2 regions of the Kineococcus esterisolvens genome follow, and region 1 is predicted to be linked to the other one. Evidence: riboswitches for the same ligand, from Rfam matches in the RefSeq annotation. Region 1 holds a riboswitch; the other holds the start of a gene.
What was found. Region 1 has a riboswitch for glycine ahead of gcvP (aminomethyl-transferring glycine dehydrogenase). Riboswitches for the same ligand answer to the same signal wherever they lie in the genome.
Positions count from the first base shown of each region.

Region 2: another riboswitch for glycine. It lies ahead of gcvT (glycine cleavage system aminomethyltransferase GcvT); the one in region 1 lies ahead of gcvP (aminomethyl-transferring glycine dehydrogenase).

Region 1 is NZ_JBJLRI010000001.1:44,189-51,588, reverse strand. Features, by position in the region: gene ACRYR8_RS00240 (FHA domain-containing protein) at 1-370, shown strand, start outside; gene ftsR (transcriptional regulator FtsR) at 415-1,110, shown strand; gene ACRYR8_RS00230 (bifunctional nuclease family protein) at 1,203-1,685, shown strand; gene ACRYR8_RS00225 (MerR family transcriptional regulator) at 1,816-2,415, shown strand; gene ACRYR8_RS00220 (hypothetical protein) at 2,518-3,264, opposite strand; gene ACRYR8_RS00215 (ParA family protein) at 3,418-4,209, opposite strand; glycine riboswitch at 4,319-4,409, shown strand; gene gcvP (aminomethyl-transferring glycine dehydrogenase) at 4,592-7,400, shown strand, end outside.
Region 2 is NZ_JBJLRI010000021.1:45,402-52,801, forward strand. Features, by position in the region: gene ACRYR8_RS09315 (sterol carrier family protein) at 1-164, opposite strand, end outside; gene ACRYR8_RS09320 (L-serine ammonia-lyase) at 229-1,656, opposite strand; gene gcvT (glycine cleavage system aminomethyltransferase GcvT) at 1,662-2,768, opposite strand; glycine riboswitch at 2,813-2,901, opposite strand; glycine riboswitch at 2,912-2,990, opposite strand; gene ACRYR8_RS09330 (tautomerase family protein) at 3,085-3,474, opposite strand; gene ACRYR8_RS09335 (maleylpyruvate isomerase family mycothiol-dependent enzyme) at 3,635-4,285, shown strand; gene ACRYR8_RS09340 (sugar phosphate isomerase/epimerase family protein) at 4,355-5,209, opposite strand; gene ACRYR8_RS09345 (Gfo/Idh/MocA family protein) at 5,224-6,270, opposite strand; gene ACRYR8_RS09350 (ATP-binding cassette domain-containing protein) at 6,279-7,154, opposite strand; gene ACRYR8_RS09355 (ABC transporter permease) at 7,162-7,400, opposite strand, start outside.

The sequences.
Region 1 (7,400 bases):
TGTGGAGGCCCTGCCTCGCGGCTCGGCCCTGCTGGTGGTGCGCCGCGGCCCGAACGCGGGGGCGCGCTTCCTCCTCGACGCGGAGCGGACCTCCGCCGGCCGGCACCAGGCCAGCGACATCTTCCTGGACGACGTGACCGTCTCGCGTCGCCACGCCGAGTTCCTGCGGGCACCCGACCCGGCGTCCGGGCCCGGGTTCCGCGTGCGCGACGTGGGCAGCCTGAACGGCACCTACGTCAACCGCGAGCGCATCGACGACGTGCTCCTGCGCCCCGGCGACGAGGTGCAGATCGGCAAGTACCGCATGGTCTACCACCCCAGCCCGCAGTCGCCCGGGACCGCGGCGGGTGGGGGCGGGCGGCCGGCGTGAGCGCGGCGGCCTCGCGGGCGGCCTTCGACCCGGACGCACCGCGCATGACGATCGGTGAGGTGATGGCGCTGCTGACGCCGGAGTTCCCCGACGTCACCATCTCCAAGATCCGCTTCCTGGAGGAGCAGGGCCTGGTGGAGCCGCGGCGCACGGCCGCCGGCTACCGCAAGTTCTCCTCCTCCGACGTGGACCGGCTGCGCTACGTGCTCTCGGCCCAGCGCGACCACTACCTGCCGCTGCGGGTCATCCGGGAGAACCTGCACGCCATCGACCGCGGCCTGCAGCCGCCCGAGCAGCCGGGCGCGGCGCCGCGGGTGCCGGACGCGGCCGGCGCCCCGCCCGCGGCGCGCTTCGAGGGCAGCGCCGCCCGGTTGCGGCTGACCCGCGCCGAGCTGCTGCGCGAGAGCGGCGTGGACGCGGAGCTGCTGGACGCCCTGGAGGGCTTCGGCGTGCTGGGCCCCGTGCCGGGCGGCCCCTGGTACGACGGCGAGGCGCTGGAGGTGCTGCGCGCGGCCGCCACGCTGGCCGGGCACGGCATCGAGGCCCGCCACCTGCGGGTCTTCCGCTCGGCCGCCGATCGCGAGGTGGCGCTGGCCGAGCAGGTGGCGGCACCCCTGCAGCGGCAGCGCTCGGCCGACTCCTCGGCCCGCGCCGAGCAGGTGGCGCGCGAGATCGCCGCGGCCTGCCTGCGTCTGCACACCGCGCTGGTGGCGGGGGCGCTGGGGCGCGTCACGGGCTGAGCGCGGGTCGGTGACGCACCGATCACGCGCGTGCGGCGCGGCGCGACGGGTGCCGGCCGCCGCGCCGGGCCCGGGAGGGGTACGGTGAGGGCGTGCGTGCGCTCGATGTCATCGGCGTCCGGGTCGAGATGCCCTCCAACAACCCCATCGTGCTGCTGCGTGAGCGCGACGGGGACCGCTACCTGCCGATCTGGATCGGCGCCCCGGAGGCCAGCGCCATCGCCTTCGCCCAGCAGGGCGTCGTCCCGCCCCGTCCCCTGACCCACGACCTGCTCAAGGACGTGATCACGGCCCTGGGGCGGCGCCTGGAGGAGGTGCGCATCGTGGAGGTGCGTGACAACGTCTACTTCGCGGAGCTCGCCTTCGACGGCGGTGCGACCGTGAGCTCGCGGACCTCCGACGCGATCGCCCTGGCGCTGCGGGTGGGCTGCCCGATCGTGGGGGCCGAGGAGGTCCTGGACTCCGGCGGTGTGCCGGTGCCCGACGAGGACGAGGACGAGGTGGAGAAGTTCCGCGAGTTCCTCGACCACATCACCCCGGAGGACTTCGAGTCGGAGGCGGGCCCGGACCGGTGAACAGTTCGACGGACGGCGCGCCGCGCGCCTCGTTGACGCTCCGCGGGTGCGACTCTACGGTCAGTTGACAGGACGCTCCCGGTCGGCACGGCACCGACGATCGGACCGGGGCGATGATGAGGAGGCCGGCGTGAGCAGAGGCGAGGCAGACTCGGGGTCGTTGCGCGGCAGGAAGCCGGTCCCCGCGCAGGGCCTCCTGTTCGCCGAGGACCTGCCCGACCTGGACGAGGAAGTCGGTTACCGCGGCCTGACGGCGTGCAAGGCGGCCGGCATCACCTACCGCCAGCTGGACTACTGGGCCCGCACCGGCCTGGTGGAACCCAGCGTGCGCAGCGCCTCGGGGTCGGGCTCGCAGCGGCTGTACGGCTTCCGCGACATCCTCGTGCTGAAGGTGGTCAAGCGGCTGCTGGACACCGGGGTGTCGCTGCACCAGATCCGCACGGCCGTGACGCACCTGCGCGAGCGGGGTGTGGACGACCTGGCGCAGATCACGCTGATGAGCGACGGCGCCAGCGTCTACGAGTGCACCTCGGCGGACGAGGTCATCGACCTCGTGCAGGGCGGTCAGGGCGTGTTCGGCATCGCTGTCGGGCGGGTCTGGCGGGAGGTGGAGGGCGAGCTGGCCTCGCTGCCCAGCGAGCGCCTCGCGGAGCGCACCGAGGTCGCCGCTCCCGCGGTGGTGCTGGCGGACGAGCTCAGCACGCGCCGCCGGGCCCGCGAGGCCGGCTGACTCGAGCCGACGACCCGCGACCACGACGACGCCCCGGCCGGTGGCCGGGGCGTCGTGGTGTCCGGGACCGCTGCTCGGCGGGCCGGGGCCCGCGCGGAGGGGTCAGTCCAGCAGGTGCGCGTTGGGCAGGGCCTGGCGCGCGAAGGGGTCCACGACCCAGTCGTGGCTGTCGGGCAGCCACAGCACCGCGGCGAGCAGCGCGTCGGCCCACGTGGACAGCAGCACCTCCAGGGGCACCCGCCAGGAGTGCTGGTACGCCTCGCCGTCGTCGTCGAGGACCACCTGCTCCACCTGGGTGCAGGACGGTCCCAGCCGCACGGCCAGCATCTCCTCGTCGCGCGCGAACACCGGCAGCAGCCCGGGGGGTGCGACCGGTCCCGGCCCCTGGCCGGTCGCCCGGCGCACGGCGTCCTCCAGGCCGAGCGGCACCCAGCCGCCCGGGCCGACGGTGGGGGCGCTGGTCCGGTAGCGGGTGCGCACGGGGTCCACGCCGTCCACGCTGCGCCACCAGGCGCGTGCACCGCGCGGTACGAGCAGGCCCAGCTGGTGCTCGACGGCGTCCAGGGCCGCGTCGTCCACCCCGGGCCGCAGGCGGGTGGCGATGTCCGCGCCGGCGCGGGCCCAGCGCGCGCGCAGCACGTCGACGAGCTGCAGGACCCGCGTGACCTCGGCGGTGTCCTCGTCGGCCGGCCGGCGCGGACCGGCCGTGCCCGCTGTGCGGTGCGGTGCGGGCACCAGGCGCGGTGGCGCGGGCTGGGGGGCCGGTGCGGTGCTCGCAGCGCCCAGGACCTGGCTGGTCCGGGCGGCGCGCACGAGGCGCGGGCGGTTGGCGGGGGCGTCGGTCGTCACGGAACCTCCTCGGACCCGCGGTGGCGCGGGGTGGTGCTCGGCGGTGCGGACGGAGGGGACCAGCACGCACCGTGAGGGCACGGTAGGCGGTACCGGTCTCCTGTGCACTTCGACGACGGGAAAACGATCAGATGCCTTTCGGTGTTCCCGCGCTCACGCGCTGTCACGCGACGTGCGGGGGGCGACCCCCTGGGCCAGGACCACGTCCAGGAGCCGGTCGAACTGCTCGGCCACCCGGCGGGCCGCGACGGGACGCAGCGCGTGCAGCGGCTTGCCGGCACCCTGCGACTGGGGCACGGCCACCCGGTCGGGCAGCGGTTCCAGCACCAGCGGTCCGAACAGGGAGCGCAGCTCCTCCAGGCGGAAGCGCTGCTCGCCCGAGCGCGGGGAGAAGCGGTTGACCAGCACCCCGGCGACGCGGGGCCCCGAGCGCAGCGCAGCCACCTCGTCCAGGGTGCGCCCCACCGCGGCCACCGAGAAGCGGCTGGCGTCGGAGACGACGAGCACGGCGTCGCTCGCCCGCCAGGCCGAGCGGGTCAGTCCGCCCAGCGACGGCGGGCAGTCGAGCAGCGCCAGTTCGTGGTCGTCCAGCTTGCGCAGCGCGCGGCGCAGCCCGTCGAGATCGGCCTGCTCGTGGTCGGGGGCGTCCAGCCGCGCCGAGGCCGCCGAGCCGGTGACGACGTCGAGCAGGCCCGGGTGGTCGTCCACCCACCCGCTGGGCGCCACCGAGGACTCCGCGACCCGGCGCTTCGGGGTGCGCAGCACCGCCGCCACGTCGTGCTCGCGCTGGGCGGTCACGTCCAGGCCCGAGGTCGCGTCGGCCTGGGGGTCGAGGTCGACGACGAGGGTGCTGACGGAACGGTGCAGGGCCGCGGAGGCGAGCCCCAGGACCACCGACGTCTTGCCCACGCCGCCCTTCGCGCTGCAGACGGCCATGGTGATCATCGCGAGAGGATACCGGGGTGCGCGGTGTCGAGCGGACCGCTGTCGCCGGGGCCGCGATCCGGGACCGCGCGGCGGGCGATGGCCTACAGTGGCAGCGGAAGCTGGCTGCGCATCCCGCGCGGGAGAGACCCCGGTCCGGCCGGGGCGCCGAAGGGGCAACATCCCCGGAACCTCTCAGGCGGAAGGACCGCGGGGGACAGGCCGCTCTGGAGGCCGCGACCGCCCGGGCCGACAGACGGGGGCGTCCCGACCGCCGTGAGCCCCCGGAGCACCCGTGACCACCACCGCCCCCGCCACCCCCGCCGGTACCCCCGCCGGTACCCCCGCCGCCACCTCCGGTGCGCCCGCCGAGGGTGCGCCCGCCCTCGGCGCCCCGGGCCCGCTGCCCTTCAGCGCCCGCCACGTCGGGCCGGACGCGGGCGAGGTCACCCGGATGCTGGCCGCGGTGGGCGTCGCCGACACCGAGGAACTCGTGCGGCGGGCCGTGCCCGCCGGGATCCTCGAGGGACCCGGCGCCCTGGACCTGCCGCCCGCGCTGGACGAGGCGTCCGTGAGCGCCGAGCTGCGCCGGCTCGCGGCGCGGAACCGCGTCGTGCCCTCGATGATCGGGCTGGGTTACCACGGCACCCGGACCCCGGCCGTGGTGCGCCGCAACGTGCTGGAGGACCCCGCCTGGTACACCGCGTACACCCCGTACCAGCCGGAGATCTCCCAGGGCCGACTGGAGGCCCTGCTGAACTTCCAGACCGCCGTGGCCGACCTCACCGGCCTGGACGTGGCGAACGCCTCGCTGCTCGACGAGGGGACCGCCGCCGCCGAGGCGATGACGCTGGCCCGCCGCGTCTCGAAGGCACCCGCCGGGGCGGTGTTCGCCGTGGACGCCGACGTGCTGCCGCAGACGCTGGCGGTGCTGCGCACCCGCGCGGTGCCCCTGGGCGTCGACCTGGTCACCGTCGACCTGGACGCGGCCGACCCGCTCGCCGTGCTGGGGGAGCGGGCGCCGTTCGGCCTGCTCGTGCAGTACCCCGGCACCTCCGGCCGCGTGCGCGACCTCGCGGGCGTCGCGGCCGCCGCCAAGGAGCGCGGTGCGGTGGTGGTGGCCGCCGCCGACCTGCTGGCCCTGGCCCTGCTGCGCGCGCCCGGCGAGTTCGGGGCCGACGTGGCCGTCGGCTCCTCCCAGCGCTTCGGGGTGCCGATGTTCGCCGGTGGCCCGCACGCGGCCTTCATGGCCGTGCGCGCCGGCCTGGAGCGCTCCCTGCCCGGCCGCCTGGTGGGCGTCTCGAAGGACGCCGACGGCGCCCGGGCGTACCGCCTGGCGCTGCAGACGCGCGAGCAGCACATCCGCCGCGACAGGGCCACCAGCAACATCTGCACCGCGCAGGTGCTGCTGGCGGTCGTGGCCGGCTGCTACGCCGTGCACCACGGCCCGGAGGGACTGCGCTCGATCGCCGCGCAGGTGGCGGGCACCGCCGCCCGCCTGGCGGCCTCGCTGCGCGCCGGCGGTGTGGAGGTCGTGCACGAGGAGTTCTTCGACACCGTCCTGGCCCGCGTGCCCGGCCGCGCCCGGGCGGTCGTGGCCGCCGCCCTGGACGCGGGGGTGAACCTGCGCCTGGTGGACGACGACCACGTCGGCCTGACGTGCGACGAGACGACCGCGCCCGAGCACGTGGCGGCGGCGCTGGCCGGTTTCGGCCTGCAGCCCGTCGAGGACGTCCCCGCCCACGCGCTGCCCGCCGGGCTGCTGCGCACCTCGGGGTTCCTGACCCACCCGGTGTTCTCGAAGCACCGCTCGGAGACGGCGCTGCTGCGGTACCTGCGCCGCCTCTCGGACGCCGACTACGCGCTGGACCGCGGCATGATCCCGCTGGGCTCGTGCACGATGAAGCTCAACGCCACCACCGAGCTGGAGCCGGTGTCGTGGCCGGAGTTCGCCGACCTGCACCCGTACGCACCGGCCGACCAGCTCGCCGGCACCGCGCAGCTCGTCGCGGACCTGGAGCGCTGGCTGGCGGAGGTCACCGGCTACGACGCGGTCTCCCTGCAGCCCAACGCCGGTTCCCAGGGCGAGTTCGCCGGGCTGCTCGCGATCCGCGCGCACCACCGCTCCCGCGGCGAGGCGCACCGCACGGTGTGCCTGATCCCCAGCTCCGCGCACGGCACGAACGCGGCAAGCGCCGTCATGGCGGGTCTGCGGGTCGTCGTCGTGGCCTGCGACGCCGACGGGAACGTCGACCTGGAGGACCTGCGCCGGAAGGTCTCCGAGCACGCCGACGACCTCGCCGCGATCATGGTCACGTACCCCTCGACGCACGGGGTGTACGAGGAGTCGATCCGCGAGGTGTGCGCCCTGGTGCACGACGCCGGCGGGCAGGTGTACGTCGACGGCGCGAACCTCAACGCCCTGGTCGGACTGGCCCGGCCCGGCCGGTTCGGCGCGGACGTCTCGCACCTGAACCTGCACAAGACGTTCTGCGTCCCGCACGGCGGCGGCGGCCCGGGCGTCGGCCCGGTCGCGGTGCGCGCCCACCTGGCGCGGTTCCTGCCCGCCACCTCCCCGGACGCCGACCCCGAGGCCGTCGGCATGGTGTCCGCCGCCCCGTTCGGCTCGGCGGGGATCCTGCCGATCTCCTGGGCGTACGTGCGCCTCATGGGCGCCGACGGGCTGCGCGCCGCCACGGTGCAGGCCGTGCTCAGCGCCAACCACGTCGCCGCCCGGCTGCGGGAGGCGTACCCGGTGCTCTACCGCGGACCCGGCGGGTTCGTGGCGCACGAGTGCGTCCTGGACCTGCGGCCGATGACGAGGGCCACCGGCGTGAGCGTGGAGGACGTCGCCAAGCGGCTCGTCGACTTCGGGTTCCACGCCCCGACGATGTCGTTCCCCGTCCCCGGCACCCTCATGGTCGAGCCCACCGAGAGCGAGGACCTCGCCGAGATCGACCGGTTCTGCGACGCCATGCTCGCCATCGCCGCCGAGGTGCGCGAGGTCGAGCGGGGCCGCTGGTCCGTGGCCGAGTCCCCGTTGCGCCAGGCCCCGCACACCGCCGCCTCGCTCGTGGGCGAGTGGGACCACCCCTACACCCGCGAGGAGGCCGTGTACCCGGCCGGGCTGGACCCGCGCACGAAGTACTGGCCGCCGGTGCGCCGCATCGACGGCGCCGCCGGCGACCGCAACCTCGTGTGCTCCTGCCCGC
Region 2 (7,400 bases), on a different contig from region 1:
TCCACGCTGCCGCCGGGGTGGCGGACGGCGAGCTCCTCCAGCGTGAAGCGCACGGCGGCGGCCAGCACGGCCCGCTCGGGCGCCCCGCCGGCGTCCACGGCCTCCAGGGCGGCGCGCAGCGCGGCGCGGCCCTGCTCGGGGTCGGTGCGGCGGCGTGGGGGCACCGGGCCACCGTGCCACCCCGCCCGGCACCCCGCACCGGCACCCCGCAGCTCATCACCCCGCAGCTCAGCACTCCGGGACGTTGACCCCCACCGCGGCGGCCGGTGCCCGGTGCGCGCCCACGACGGTCAGGGCGAGCCCGCCGCGGGAGGTCTCCTTGTACTCCGAGCGCATGTGCGCACCGGTGGCGCGCACCGTGGCGATCGCGGCGTCGAGGCTGACGACGTGGGTGCCGTCACCGCGCAGCGCGGTGCGCGCGGCGTGGATGGCGGTGGTGGCGCCCACGGCGTTGCGCTCGATGCAGGGGATCTGCACGAGCCCGCCGACGGGGTCGCAGGTCAGGCCCAGGTGGTGCTCGATCGCGATCTCGGCGGCGTTCTCCACCTGCTCGGGGGTGCCGCCGAGGACCGCGGTCAGCCCGGCGGCGGCCATGGCGCTGGCCGAGCCCACCTCCCCCTGGCAGCCCACCTCGGCGCCGGAGATGGAGCCGGTCTCCTTCAGCACGACGCCGATGCCGCCGGCGGCGAGCAGGAAGTCCACGGTGCTCGCGTCGTCGGCGCCGGGGGTGAAGCGTCGGTGGAAGTGCAGCACGGCCGGCACGATCCCGGCGGCGCCGTTGGTGGGGGCGGTGACGACCCGGCCGCCGGCGGCGTTCTCCTCGTTGACGGCGAGCGCGTACAGGCTGACCCAGTCCATCGCGCGCAGCGGGTCGGCGCCGGCGTCGCACCGCTCCTCCTCGGCGAGCAGCTGGCGGTGCAGCCCCGGGGCGCGGCGGCGCACGCCCAGACCGCCGGGCAGGGTGCCCCCGCTCGCCAGGCCGCGCTGCACGCAGGCGGCCATGGCGCCGAACACCTCCAGCAGGCCGGCGTCGACCTCGGCGCGGCTGCGGCGGTGCTCCTCGTTGCGGCGCACCAGGCCCGCCACCCCCAGGCCGGTGCGCCGGCACTGCTCGAGCAGTTCGGCGCCGGTGCGGAAGGGGTGCGGCAGGTCGTCGCCGGGACCGGCGAGCGGCGCGGCGTCGTCCAGCGGGTCGTCGCGCACGAACCCGCCGCCGACGGAGTAGGAGGTTCGCCGCAGCAGGACGCCGCCGGCCCGGTCCAGGGCGGTGAACACCATCCCGTTGGGGTGGGCGGGCAGCGCCTCGCGCAGCAGGCGCACGTCGGCGTCCGGGTCGAAGCGCACCCGGTGCCGGCCCAGGAGGGGAAGTTCGCCGGAGGCGCGCACGGCGGCCAGCAGTGCCGGGACGGCGTCCGGGTCCACCTCCTCGGGGCGCTCGCCGAGCAGCCCCAGGACGGCGGCGGAGTCGGAGCCGTGGCCGCGGCCGGTGGCGCCGAGGGAACCGTGCAGGTCCACCCGCACGGCGGCGACCCGTTCCAGCACGCCGTCGTCGGCCAGGGCCCGCGCGAAGAGCAGCGCGGCGCGCATCGGGCCGACGGTGTGGGAGCTGGAGGGGCCGATGCCGATGGAGAACAGGTCGAAGACGCCGACGGGCACGGGGTTCACCGGGCCCGTCGGTAGAAGGGCAGCTCGACCACCTCGACGGGCTCGGGACGCCCGCGCACGTCCACGGCGAGCGCGGTGCCGGGCGCCGAGAGGCCGTTCTCGACGTACGCCATGGCGACGGGGTGCCCCAGGGTCGGCGAGAGCGCGCCGCTGGTGACGGTGCCCACCGGGCGCCCCTCGTGCAGCACGGGGTACCCGTGGCGCCCGGCCCGCCGCCCGGTGCCGCGCAGCCCGACGAGGACGCGCTCGGGGGTGCGCTGCGCGAGACGCTCCAGCGCGGCGCGGCCGGGGAAGGCCGCCGGCTTGTCGAGCTTGACGACACGGCCGAGGCCGGCGGCGTACGGGTCGACGTCGCGGGACAGCTCGTGCCCGTGCAGCGGCATCCCGGCCTCCAGGCGCAGGGTGTCGCGGCAGGCGAGGCCGCAGGGCACGGCGCCGTGGGCGCGGCCGGCGCTCAGCAGCGCCTCCCACGCGGCGGGGGCGTGGGCGGCGGGCAGGACCACCTCGAAACCGTCCTCGCCGGTGTAGCCGGTGCGGGCCAGCAGCACGTCCTCGGCGCCGTCCGGGGTGCGCAGGGCGGTGGGCGTGCAGCGGTAGTGGCCGAGGGCGCCGAGGTCGGCGTCGACGAGCTCGCCGACGACCAGGGCGGCGGTGGGGCCCTGCACGGCGAGCAGGGCGGTGCCCGCGGACTCGTCGGTGACGGTGGCGTCGAAACCGGCGGTGCGGGCGGTCAGCTCGCGGGCGACGAGGCCGGCGTTGGAGGCGTTGGCGACGACGAGGAACTCCTGCTCGCCGAGGCGGTAGGTGACGAGGTCGTCGAGGATGCCGCCGTCCTCGTCGACGATCAGGCCGTAGGCGGCGCGGCCCGGCGGCATGGCCGAGGGGCGCCCGACGAGCGCGGCGTCGAGGGCGTCGCCGGCCTGCGGGCCGCTCACGCGCACCTCGCCCATGTGGGTCAGGTCGAACACGCCGGCGGTGGCACGCACGGCGCGGTGCTCGGCGAGGTCGGAGGCGTAGCGCACGGGCACGGACCAGCCGGCGAAGTCGGTGAACGCGGCACCCAGGGCGGCGTGCGCCTCGTGCAGCGGGGAGGTGCGGGACACGGGCGGGCTCCTTCCGGGCGCGGCCGCCGGGCGCGGCCGCGTGGACCCCCTCTGTCGCGGCACCTGAGAGCTTCGCGCCGTGCGGCGCTTTCCCCGTCGGTGAGGGTCGTGGGGACCCTGCTTTCCAGAGCGGCCTGCCCGTGGCGGTCCTGGGGACCTGAGAGGTTCCGGGGTGGTTGCTCCTTCGGTGCCCGCCGCTGGTGCGCGTCGGGGCTCTCCCGCCCGGGTGCGTGGCCTGGTGTTGGGTTGTGACGTGCAGCCGCCAGCGTCCCACGGGCCGCGCGCCGCGGGCCAGCGCCCGCCGGAGGAGCCGCCCTCAGAGCTCGCCGGTGAGGAACTGGGCGCGACCGTGGCCGAAGGACCAGTCGGCGTCGGAGTTCTCGGTGATCGAGACGACGACGTCGCCGGGGCCGGTGCCGCACGCGCGCTCCAGGTGGTCCACGAGCAGGGCGTAGAAGCGCTCCTTCTGCTCGCGCGTGCGCGGGCGGCTGGTCACCTGCAGGACGACGACGTCGTCGGTGCGCGGGATGCCGAGGCCGGTGTCGTGGACGACCAGTTCGCCGGGGGCGTGCTGGTGGACGACCTGGTAGCGGTCGCCGTCGGGGACTTCGAAAGCCTCCACGACGGCGGCGTGGGCTGCGTCGAGCAGGCTGGTCAGCGCCTCGGGGGTGCGGCCGGCGACGAGGTCGAAGCGGAGCAGCGGCACGGGATCCTCCTCTTATATGTAGTTACATGTTGACACATTTGGCGAGCGACTGGAGGGTCTCCCGGCCGACGCGGCCCAGGGGCCGCGGACCGGTGAGTCCTCCGCGCGGCCCGGGTCACCCCACCGGGACCCGTACCCGTACCCGTACCCGGAGGACGCCGTGACCACCACCACCTCGCGCGACACCCTGTGGGCGGCCGCGCACGCCGAGCGCGCCGCCCTGGCCGACGACCTCGCCGGCCTCGACGACGCCGAGTGGTCCAGGCCCTCGCTGTGCGGGCGCTGGAGGGTCGAGGAGGTCGTCGCGCACCTGACCGCGGCGGCGAGCACGGGGCGGTCGCGCTGGCTGGCGAGCATGGCCGGGGCCCGCTTCGACCCGGGCGTGCACAACGACCGGCGCCTGGCCGAACAGCTCGGCGTCACGCCCGCGCAGACGCTGGAGCGGTTCCGCGCGGTGGTCACCAGCACCACGGCACCCACCGGGCACACCGCGGCGTGGCTGGGCGAGGTCGTCGTGCACGCCCAGGACGTGCGCCGGCCGCTCGGGCTCACGGGTGGGCCGCCGGTCCCCGTGGTCACCGAGGTCGCGCGGTTCTTCACGGCCCGCGACTTCACGGTGGACGGCCGCAGCGCGGTGCGGGGGCTGCGGCTGGAGGCCACCGACGGCCCGTTCACGACCGGCGCGGGGGCGCCGGTCCGCGGCACGACGCTCGCGCTGACCATGGCCGTCGCCGGCCGGGGGGCGTTCTGCGACGAGCTGACCGGGCCGGGCGTCGCGCTGCTGCGCGCCAGGTGCGCGCTCGCCCGCTGACCGCGCCGCCCGCCGGACGCCCGAGGGGGCGGGTGCCTCGGCACCCGCCCCCTCGTCCCCACGACCCGTTCACCAGCGGTCGACGTACTCCTGGATCTTCTCGCGCATGAAGCGGCTGGACGCCTCGCGCCTCTCCTCCCAGGCGAAGACGCTCGCGCACAGCGCCCCGTCGAAACCGACCTCGCCCAGGGCGGTGAAGATGCCGTCGAAGTCCACCTCACCCTCACCGATGTCGAGGTGCTGGTGGACGCGCGCCGTGGATCCCGGCGGGTTGACGATGTAGCGCAGGCCGGAGGAGCCGCGGGGGTCGAACGTGTCGGCCACGTGCACGTGCCGCACGAGGTCGCCGGCGTAGCGGATGACGCCCGGGCCGTCGCCGCCCTGGTGGAAGGTGTGCGGGGTGCAGTAGACGAACCCCACCCAGGGCCGGTCCAGGCCGCGCACCAGGTCCACGGCGCGGAAGCCGTCCTCGACGAAATCGTCGGGGTGCGGCTCCAGTCGCAGCTCGACCCCGGCGGACTCGAAGACGGGCGCCAGCTCCTCGAAGGAGTCGAGGAAGCGGGCCTCGCTGGCCTCGGGCAGCTCCGGGCGGCCGTTGAACTCCGACTGCACGACGGGCACCCCCAGCTCGGTGGTGACCTCGACGATGCGCTTGATGTTGCGCACCGCCTGCTTGCGCTCGTCCTCACCGGGGCCGGACCAGCGCTGCACGAACTGCGTGGAGCACACGCCGACACCGGCGGCGTCCAGCGCCGCGCGGAACTTCCGGACCGTGGCCAGGTCCACGCGCGGGTGGCGGAAGAAGGGGATGAAGTCCTCGCGCGGCGAGAGCTCGATCCACTCGTAGCCGAGGTCGGCCACCAGCGCCGGCAGCTCCAGGAGCGGCACGTCGCGGAACATGTACGTGTCCAGGGCGATCTGCATCGTCGTCAGCCTCCTCAGGCGCGGGCGCCGAGGTCCACCTCGACGCGCCGACCGGTGCGCAGGGACTCCACTCCGGCGGCGCAGACGGCGGCGGCGGCGTAGCCGTCCCACACCCCCGGGCCGTCGATGCCCGCGCCGCTGCGGACGGCGTCCACCCAGCGCTGGAACTCCGCGTCGTAGGCGGCGCCGAAGCGCTCCTTGAAGTCGGCGGCGATGCCCCCGCCCCACCCGGCGCTGGAGTGCTCGACCAGACCGACACCCAGGCCGATCCTCGCGCTGCCGCGCTCGGCGACCAGCTCGGTGCGGACCTCGTAGCCGAACGTGGTGTTGACGAAGATCTCCACGTCGACCAGGGCGCCGCTCTCCGTCTCCATGAGGACGAACTGCGGGTCCTGCAGGCCCTCGGGAGCGTGGGAGGTGCGCCCGGGCTTGAACACCGTGATGGCGGTGATCTCCTCACCGAGCAGGAAGCGGGCCACGTCGACCTCGTGCACCACCGAGTCGAGGATGAGCATCTCGGAGGAAAAGTTCGGCGGGGTGGTCGCGTTGCGGTGGGCGCAGTGCAGGAACAGCGGGCGGCCCAGCTCCTGCGAGGCGATGAGCGAGCGCAGCTGCTCGTACTCGGCGTCGAAGCGGCGCATGAACCCGACCTGGACGAGCTGGCGCCCCAGGGCGCGCTCGGCCTCCACGACCTTGCGGGAGGTCTCCGGCGAGGTCGTCAGCGGCTTCTCGCACAGGGTCGGCTTGCCGGCATGCAGGGCCTTGAGCACGAGGTCCTCGTGGGTGAAGCCGGGGGTGGCGATGACGACGGCGTCCACCTCGGGGTCCTCGATGGCCGCGACCGGGTCGTGCAGGGCGCGCACGCCGAACTCGGCGGCCACCGCGTCGGTGCGGGCCCCGTCCACGTCGCTGACCGCGACGAGCCGCGCGCCCTTGGTCAGCTGCGCCAGGCGGCGGGCGTGGTCCTGCCCCATCATCCCGACGCCGAGCACGGCGACGCGGAGGTCCCGGTCGTAGCCCTCGCGAGCGGTGTGCGGGGTCGTCTGCGTCGCCGTGCTCATCGGTGTCGTCACCTTCCGGTCGTGCGGGCCGCCGTCAGGCCGGCGGCGTTCTCGGGGGTCTCACCGGGGACGGAGAGCTCGTGGCTCAGGGCCTCGAGCTCCGCGCCGCCGGCCATCTCGTTGGTGAGCTCGTCCAGCGTGATCTCCTGCCGCGACTTGTCCAGCGAGACGTGGCCGCGGTTGAGGATCACGAAGTGGTTGCCCACCAGGTAGGCGTGGTGCGGGTTGTGGGTGATGAAGATGACGCCAAGGCCCGCGTCGCGGGCCTTGGCGACGTACTTCAGCACCACGCCGGACTGCTTGACGCCCAGGGCGGCGGTCGGCTCGTCGAGGATGAGCACCTTGGCGCCGAAGTAGATCGCCCGTGCGATGGCGATGCACTGGCGCTGGCCGCCGGAGAGGGCGCCGACGGGGCGTTCGAGGTCGGGCACGTTGATGCCCATCTTCGTCAGCTCCTCGTCGGTGATCTCCATCATGCGCTTGACGTCGAGGCGCTTGAAGGGGCCGAAGCCGGTGGTGAGCTCGGAGCCGAGGAAGAAGTTGCGCCAGATCGACATCAGGGGCACGAGCGCGAGGTCCTGGTACACGGTGGCGATGCCGCGCTCGAGCGACTCGCGCGGGGAGGAGAAGCTCACGGCCTCGCCGTTGACCTCCACCGTGCCCTCGGTGTGCCGGTGCAGGCCGGCGACGATCTTGATGAGGGTCGACTTCCCGGCCCCGTTGTCACCGAGCACGCAGGTGATCTCGCCCTGCTTGACCGACAGCGACACCCCGCGCAGGGCGTGGACGTTGCCGTAGCTCTTGCCGACGTCCGTCAGGCGCAGGATCTCGGTGTTCGGGGAGTGCCCGGAGCCGCCGGTCCGGTCGTGGGTCTCGGTGCTCATCGGTCCCTCACCTCTTCGCGGCCTGGTTCTTGACGACCAGGTTGACGATCGTGGCCAGCAGGAGCATCACGCCGAGGAACAGCTTGAACCAGTTCGCGTCCCAGCCCGCGTAGACGATGCCCAGGCTCGTCATGCCGAAGATCAGGGCACCGACGGCCGAGCCGACGGCCGAGCCGTACCCGCCGGTGAGCAGGCACCCGCCGACGACGGCGGCGATGATGTAGATGAACTCCTGGCCGACGCCGC